2 linked regions of the Dinoroseobacter shibae DFL 12 = DSM 16493 genome follow. The protein of the gene in region 2 interacts with the protein of the main gene of each other region in a pairwise test. Links are inferred from orthologs where the notes say so. Each region holds a gene or a part of one and is shown on either strand. Other genes may lie near its edges.

The links.
Region 1: the proteins of DSHI_RS13865 (region 2) and DSHI_RS11955 interact in binary tests that used the Escherichia coli proteins (3 or more experiments, as listed by UniProt). The link is inferred for Dinoroseobacter shibae DFL 12 = DSM 16493 from one-to-one orthologs.

The regions. Positions count from the first base shown.
Region 1 is NC_009952.1:2,480,514-2,484,346, forward strand. Bases 690-3,670 are described here. They hold DSHI_RS11955 (HesB/IscA family protein), read left to right. Parts: upstream 690-1,987; coding sequence 1,988-2,353; downstream 2,354-3,670. Other genes in these bases: DSHI_RS11945 (LysR family transcriptional regulator), read left to right, coding at 690-1,491; DSHI_RS11950 (SUF system Fe-S cluster assembly protein), read left to right, coding at 1,554-1,916; DSHI_RS11960 (molybdopterin-binding protein), read right to left, coding at 2,372-3,385; DSHI_RS11965 (XdhC family protein), read right to left, coding at 3,382-3,670. Outside these bases: tRNA guanosine(34) transglycosylase Tgt, read right to left, coding at 1-72; DSHI_RS11940 (hypothetical protein), read left to right, coding at 91-321; more of DSHI_RS11945, read left to right, coding at 595-689; more of DSHI_RS11965, read right to left, coding at 3,671-3,833. UniProt on the Escherichia coli protein: Is able to transfer iron-sulfur clusters to apo-ferredoxin. Multiple cycles of [2Fe2S] cluster formation and transfer are observed, suggesting that IscA acts catalytically.
Region 2 is NC_009952.1:2,891,254-2,895,585, forward strand. What follows is about bases 865-3,803. They hold DSHI_RS13865 (2Fe-2S iron-sulfur cluster-binding protein), read right to left. Parts: upstream 2,527-3,803; coding sequence 2,203-2,526; downstream 865-2,202. Other genes in these bases: DSHI_RS13855 (potassium channel family protein), read left to right, coding at 865-1,402; DSHI_RS13860 (FG-GAP repeat domain-containing protein), read right to left, coding at 1,445-2,203; DSHI_RS13870 (OB-fold nucleic acid binding domain-containing protein), read left to right, coding at 2,634-3,011; DSHI_RS13875 (DegQ family serine endoprotease), read right to left, coding at 3,124-3,803. Also shown: purD (phosphoribosylamine--glycine ligase), read left to right, coding at 1-457; more of DSHI_RS13855, read left to right, coding at 707-864; more of DSHI_RS13875, read right to left, coding at 3,804-4,332. UniProt on the Escherichia coli protein: Ferredoxin are iron-sulfur proteins that transfer electrons in a wide variety of metabolic reactions. Although the function of this ferredoxin is unknown it is probable that it has a role as a cellular electron transfer protein.

The DNA of each region.
Region 1 (3,833 bases), 410 kb from region 2 along the record:
GGGCGTGTTGATACGGCCAAGCCGCGCCGCCCCGTCCTGTCCGAGGCGCGTGAAGGAAAATCTCTGTGTCATGCCCTGCTGTTAGGAGCCTTGTCCGCTCTCGTCACGCGAAAACCGGAGGGGACCCCCGCTTCCGACCTGCGTCCCGCCGCCGCGGTGAGCGAGTTCGACCTGCGCACTTCGGATCGCGAAACGCAAGTCGCGCGCCGTTGCGGTCATACCCGCACGCGCGACAAGAAAGAGCAGATTTTCCAACTCGTCCGGGAGCCAGGCAAGATCAACCCTCTTTCGAGCATCTCGCTTCTTTTCGGGGTCCTGTAAGAGATTATTTTCCATGCCTTGCCTATTTTGTCATTCCATTCTGCCGTCTGACGGAATTGCCTCATCCCGTAACTGCGCGACACTGGCCTGACATTCACACTCTTGTTTGATGAGATCAATTGATGCATGATATTATATGTATCGGATTAATCGATACGACCCATCGGGCACGCCGCATCCAAGCCACACTCACGGACGCATGCCCACGCATATAAAATGCGGTGTTTGCACGGTTTTCCGTGCGCGCACCCCTTCAGGGACTCGAGCGAGGGTATGAAGGATCTGGATATCTACGGCCTCGACGGCCGTCAATTGAAGCTATTCCTGTGTGTATTCGATACTGTTTCGGTCAGTCGGGCCGCGGATCAACTGGGGATCACGCAATCTACGGCCAGCCATGGGCTGGAAAGGTTGCGAAAAGCACTCGGCGATCCGCTATTCGTCAAATCGGGTCGTGGCATTGCGCCGACCGACACGGCAAAGGAATTGGCACCCCGGGTGCGCGCGGTTCTGATCGGTCTGGAGGGGTTACGCACAAGCGCCACCTATGACCCGGCCCAAGACACCGGGGCCTTCCGGATCGCGACCAACGTGACCGAAATCCTGCCCAAGCTCATCGAGATCAAGGCCCGGATTTGCAAGGCCGCCCCCCATGTCACCATCCACTTCCACGACATGGGTTCACGGGTAAATGCCGGCGAACTGCTCTCTGCCGGGGCGGCAGACCTGGTGATCGCCGTGAGCCTGCCGAGTTACCCGTCCCTGTTGCTGGCCGAGCGGCTCTATTCGGACCGATCTGTCTGTTACTACTGCCCCAAGCAACGTGGCCCGATCGAAAGCGTCGAGGATTTCGTGGAAGCCAAGCATGCGGCCCTCGACTTCGGAGCATCCATAAAGAGCTCGGTCGGACAAGAACTGGAGCGACAGGGCATCATTCGGCGCATCCGGATGACCGCACCCAATTCCCACACACTGGCGGAACTCATGCGCGATTCCGATTACGTGGCGACGATGCCCCTGCGACTGCACAAGACCGTCTTCAAGGACTTCAGCTACAGCACACCGCCAATGGCGCTGCCCCCGATCACCCATGACATGCTCTGGCATGTGCGCAACGACAATGCTGCGCGGAACAGCTGGTTGCGCGAGGTGGTTCGCTCCACACGTTAGCGCCCCTTTACGGGCGGGACGCAAAACCTTATATCTTTGGTCAACAATCCTGAGAGATAGATATGAGCGTAGAGACCCCCCCGATGGAAGGTGCGCCGCTGATCCGGCCTTCGAGCACGGACCACCCCTTGCACGAGCAGATCGTCGAGGCCTGCCGATCGGTGTTCGACCCGGAGATCCCGGTGAACATCTATGATCTCGGCCTGATCTACACGATCGAGATCAGCGACGAGGCCGAGGTGGATATCATCATGACCCTCACGGCCCCGGGTTGCCCCGTGGCGGGCGAAATGCCCGGCTGGGTCGCCGAAGCGGTCGAGCCGCTGCCCGGCGTGAAGCAGGTCAACGTGGCCCTGACCTGGGAGCCGCCCTGGGGCATGGAAATGATGTCCGACGAAGCCCGGCTCGAACTGGGCTTCATGTAACCCGTCCGCCTCGGACTTGTGGCACGCATACGCGGCGCCTACATCTGCTCCAGACGCAAAGGACCCTGATCATGTTTGGTATCCCCGGCAAGGCCCCCGTGACCATCACCGACCGTGCGGCGGCGCATATCGGCAAGCTCATGGCGCAGGGCAACAAGCAAGGCCTGCGGATCGGGGTCAAGAAGGGCGGTTGCGCGGGCATGGAATACACCATGGACTACGTGGACGAGATCGACCCCCATGACGAGGTGGTCGAGACCGGCGAAGCCCGGGTGATGATCGCGCCCATGGCGCAGATGTTCCTGTTCGGGACCGAGATCGATTACGAAACCTCCCTGCTCGAATCCGGGTTCAAGTTCCGCAATCCGAATGTGGTCGATGCCTGCGGATGCGGTGAATCGATCAAGTTCGACGAAGCGCTCGCCGCGAAAACCTGAGCCTGCGCGCCTGCGCGGTCACTCCGGCTTGCGCCGGGGACGGCGCGGTTGCGGGCGGCTGGGGATTTCCTTCAGAAGCCCGCCAACCCCCATGGCCGCGATATCCGCGCCCGTGACCTGCAACCCGCACGCCACCCTCTCCAGCACCCAATCCGCGCCATTGAGCGCGGGCGACCGCGCACAACCCGGCAGCCCGATCACCGGCCGCGGCCCGATCTCGCCCAGAAACAACAGGTTGCCCGGGTCCACGGGCATGCCGAACCGGGTCACCTGTCCGCCTGCCGCGCGCACCCCTTCCGGCCCGACATCCGCCGGGTCCGAGGTGGCGGAGGCGGTCAGCAAGAGCGCCATCTCACCATCGAGACCGGCCAGGGCCGCCCCGATCTCGGCGGTGTTGTGGCCGGTCACGCGGGTCTCGGCCAATGACATGCCCAGCTGGATCAGCCGCGTCTCGATCGCCGCAATGCTCTTGTCGCGCAAACGGGCATCGGCGGGCCCGAACTCCGTCAGAACCAGCCCCGCGGAGCTGTAGCGGGCCGGGCGCAGACGCAAGCTGCCCGCGCCACACTGCGCGGCCTGCTGCGCGGCGTCGGCGGCCACGCCATAGGCAATGATCTTGACCGTCCCGACCAGCATACCCGGTGTAACGCGGGCATATTGCGGCACGGTGGCCAGGGTAATCAACGGATCGACGGAGTTCAGCGCCTCGATGGCCGGAACATCTATCTCAATTATTCCAGAGGCTTCCGCCACGATATTCACCCGACCTGTGAAGGGCTCGGTGATCCGCAGATGCGGCCGGGAGGCCTCTGGCACCAGCGCGGCGGCCACCCGCGCCGCAGCGGCGTTCTCATCGATATCCCCCGGCTCGAGCCGGGCGACGATCACCTCGTCGAGACCGGTCTGCGCGATCTCGGCCAGCATCTGCGAGGTCAGAACCGTCCCCTTGGACAGCTTGCCCGACGGCAGCCGCAGCGCATGGGCCAGCAGGGCGCCTTCCGCCTTGGTCAAGGGAACCGCTCCGAACTTCATGGCGCCTTCCGCAGCCGGTCCGTGATTTCGGCCATGATCGATATGGCGATCTCGGCGGGCGATTTTGCCCCGATGTCGAGACCCACGGGCGCGTGGATGCGCGCGATCGCGGCCTCGTCGAACCCGGCCTCCTGCAAGCGCGCGACCCGTTTGGCGTGGGTCCGCGTCGATCCGAGACAGCCGAGGTAGAAACACGGCGCGCCAAGCGCAACCTCGATGGCCGGATCGTCCAGCTTGGGATCATGGGTCAGGGTGACCACCGCCGTGCGCGCGTCGAGCCCATGCGCCTTCAATGCGGCATCCGGCCATTCGTCGAGGATCGTCTCGCCGGGAAAGCGCGCCTCCGAGCCGAAGGCCGCCCGCGGATCGACGAGGACCGGATCATACCCCGCCAGCCGCGCCATGGCCAGCAAGGGCTGGGCGATATGTACGGCCCCCACCACCACCA
Region 2 (4,332 bases):
CGGGCTGATGATCGCGGACGGGCGCGCGCGGCTGGTGGAATACAATGCGCGTTTCGGCGACCCGGAATGCCAGGTTTTGATGATGCGGCTGGGGGCGCAGGCGCTCGACCTGATGCTCGCCTGTGCCGAAGGGCGGCTGGACGCCGCACAGGTGACCTGGGCCGACGATCACGCCCTGACCGTGGTCATGGCGGCGAAGGGCTATCCCGGGGGCTACGAGAAAGGTACGGAGATCCGCGGGCTGGACGATCTGGTCGAGGACAGCTTCCGCATGGTCTTTCACGCCGGCACGAAGCGGGCGTCCGGTCGGCTGGAGGCCCATGGCGGGCGGGTGCTGAACGTCACCGCCCGGGCCGATACCCTCGCCGAAGCCCAGGCCAGCGCCTACGCGATGGTCGATGCGATCGACTGGCCCGAAGGGTTCTGCCGCCGCGATATCGGCTGGCGGGCGCTCTAGGGGGGCACTGCCGAAACCGGCTGCGGACTCCGCAACGTAGTGCCCTGCGCAAAATGGCTGCCGTGCGCATGTTCGCGCATGCAGGTCCGGGTTGCGCGCGGCGCGCCAGCGGCAATGGGGTTGAATGGAGGATCGGATTCGCGTCCAATTCCGCGCGCAGCCTGCGAAAGTTCAAAGCCTGTGAAGTACGCCATTACCACACTCTATACCGGACGGTCCCGGAAAGCGGTCCGGTTCCGGTATGGACTTATGGTGTTCGACCTGCTGACGGTCGTTTACTTCATTCTTGCCACACCCTTTCCGGTCTCGCCCGCGCAGAGCCTCTTGCACATGCTGCTCGCGCTGATCATCGCGCTGGACCTCGCTTGCCGGGTTCTGATCGCGCAAGATCGGGTGCGCTACATGCTGCGGATCTACGTTCTGGCCGATATCGTGGTGTTGGGAGCGCTGCTGCTCAACCCGATCACGGCGGTCAACCTCGCCTTCCTGCGGATCTTGCGGGGACTGCGGTTGGGGCATTCGGAGTATCTTTTGGCGGATCTCCGGCGTGACTGGCGGTTCTTTCGCGAACATGAGGACGCCCTTGGCGCGGCGCTGAACCTCGTGGTATTCGTGTTCGTTACCGCGGCGGGGGTATTCACGTTTTTCGTCGGGCTGCAGGGCGGTGTGCCGGGGTATATCGACGCGATCTACTTCACGGTGACGACCTTCACCACCACGGGCTACGGGGACATCACCCCGACGACGGTGACCGGCAAGCTGGTCTCCGTCGGGATCATGATCATCGGGGTCTCGCTGTTCTTGAACCTTGCGCGGGTGATCTTCCTGCCGAGCAAGGTGCACCATGTGTGCGGCGGCTGCGGGCTGAGCCGACACGAGCCGGACGCGGTCCATTGCAAACATTGCGGCGCCGGGATCACGATCGAAACCCGCGGGTTCTCGTAAGACTGGCACCCGGGGTCGGGGCGTGCCACCCACACCGCCGGCTCAGCGGTCGGCACACCCCAGGGCTTGCGCGAAGCCGTCCGATGAAGGCACAAAGGGCAACGCGGTCTCGCGGAGCTGCCCGTCGATCAGGTCAAGCGCGACCGTACCGCGCCAATCGCCCCGCGCCACGATCATTTCCGGCCCCGACCCGCAATCCCGAATGCCGCCCGAGATGAAATCCTCGCCGATGCGATGGTTGGTCAGACCCGGCTGTTGCGCGACCTCGGACAGCCGCCCTTCCGCATAACGCCAGACACGCAGGATCCTGGCCAGGTGCGGGCGGTCGATATAGGCGATCTCCATCGCCCCATCCCCGTCCAGGTCTGCTGCCCCGATCGGGGCCAGCCAGCGGTTGGTCTGACCGATATGCGGGGTCGCCGCGATCTTGCCACCGGGGCCATAAATCGCCAGTTGCGCGCCGAGATCGCGATGGCTCTCGACCACGATCACCTCTGCCTTCCCATCGTCATCGAGATCCACGACCCGGGGCGCAAGATCCTCGAACACCGAATGCGCCGGCAGGACAATGCGCAAGCGGCGCCCCTCGGAGGTGTCGAGGATCAGCGCGCCATACTCGATGGTATCTCCAAGCACGCCATGGGCATAGCGCGTCGTTTCCTCGGCATACCGGGCGCTCACAACGCCCTCCGCCGCCACCGGAGCGCCTGCAACGCCCGCCAAGAGCGCCGCGGCCTGCAGCGCGCCGCGGGCGATCCGGTGCCATGGGCGCCACGGGCGACGCGGCGCCCGGGTCGGCATCAGATCTGCTTTTCGGGCATCTGGACCACGAGCCCGTCCAGCGCCTCGGACACCTTGATCTGGCAGGTCAGGCGCGACCGGACCGGGTCCGGCTGATAGGCAAAATCGAGCATGTCTTCTTCCATCGCTTCCTTGCCCGGCAGCTTGCCGACCCAGTCGGGATGGACATAGACATGGCAGGTCGAACACGCACAGGCGCCGCCGCAATCGGCCTCGATGCCGGGAATGTTGTTGTCCCGCGCGCCTTCCATCACGGTCAGGCCATTGGCCACGTCAACCACATGCTCGGTGCCGTTGTGTTCCACGTAGGTGATCTTCGCCATGCTGGCCCCATCCTCATTCTGCATTGGACATTTCGGTTGGACATAATTCAGTGCGCAGGGATTTGCCAGCCTTGCAACGCAGGACAAATGTTCTTTATATGTTCCGAATGTCGATCACTCTCGCCCCGGCCTCCTGGCCACGCCCCCCGGCCTGCGTTCCGGCGCAGCTGCTGGACCGCCCGCCGAACGGTGCGCGGGTGCGGGTGGCCGGGCTCGTCCTGCTGCGCCAGAGACCCGGCACCGCCCATGGGGTCATCTTCATCACGCTGGAGGATGAGACCGGCACCATCAACGTGGTGGTCTGGAACGCGATCTACGAGCGGTTTCGCCGGGCCGTGATCGCGGGTCGGATGCTGCGCGTGACCGGACGCATTCAGCGCGAGGGCGCGGTATTGCACCTGATCGCCGAGGATATCGAGGATTGCTCGCACCTGCTCGACGACCTGCTGCGCCCCGAGATCTGTCGCGCCGCGGATCAGCCCTAGCCGCGCCCGGCCCCGGTTCACGCGCCCCCTCTCTGCCCGGATCGGCCATCGACCCATAGAAAAACGCCCCCGGCAGGACCGGGGGCGTCTGTGTCACCTGTCTTGGCCGCGATCAGCTCAGCGAAAGGGCCACGAAACGGGGGTCGCCATCCCGGCGCACCAGCACGAGGATGGACTTGCGCCCCGCCTCCTTGGCGGCCTCGACCCGCTCTTCGAACTCTTCGATGGTCGTCACACGGACCTGTGCGGCCTCGACGATGAGATCGCCCGCGCGCAGACCCTTGTCGAAGGCCTCCGAGGTCTCGTCGATATCGGCCACGACAAGCCCGGTATCGCTCGCCGCGATCCCGAGCTGCTCGCGCAGCTCATCGGTCAACTCGCTGACGGTCAGGCCCATGATCTCCTTCTCGAGGATCTCTTCATCCGCAGACGCGGAAGCCGGGATCGCCCGCTCCGCCTCTTCGCGACGCCCAAGGGTCACCAGCAGGGTCTGGGTTGCGCCGTCGCGGAACACCACGACGCGCACGGCCTTGCCGACCGCTGTGTTGCCGACGATCTGGACCAGCTCACGGGTGTCCTCCACGTCGCGCCCGTCGAAGGTGAGGATCACGTCCCCCGCCTCCATCCCGGCATCGAGCGACGGGCCGTCCGGCACATCGGTCACGAGCGCCCCGGCGGCCTGCTCCAGCCCGAGGGCTTCGGCCACGTCGTCGGTCACGTCCTGGATGCGCACGCCCAGCCAGCCGCGGCGGGTCTCGCCGAATTCCTTGAGCTGATCGACCACGTTGGTCACGACACCGGCTGCCATGGAAAAACCGATCCCGATAGAGCCACCGTTGGGCGACAGGATCGCGGTGTTCACGCCGATGACTTCACCGTCCATGTTGAACAGCGGTCCGCCCGAGTTGCCCCGGTTGATCGCCGCGTCGGTCTGGATGTAATCGTCATAGGTGCCCGAAAGCGCCCGGTTGCGCGCCGAGACGATCCCGGCCGAGACCGAGAAACCCTGGCCCAGCGGGTTGCCCACGGCCATCACCCAATCGCCCACGCGGGCCGCATCGCTGTCCCCGAAGGTGACGAACGGCAGCGGCGTGTCGCTTTCGACCTTCAAGAGCGCGATATCGGTGTTGGGGTCGGTGCCGACGACCTCTGCCGCCAGCTCTTCACCGGAGAAGAACTCGATCAGGATCTCGTCGGCCTGCTCGATCACGTGATTGTTCGTGACGATATAGCCGTCCTCGGAGATCACGAAGCCGGAGCCGAGCGCGTTGGAGCGCCGCTGCCGGGGTGCGGGGCGACCATCCTGCTCCTGCCGATCCAT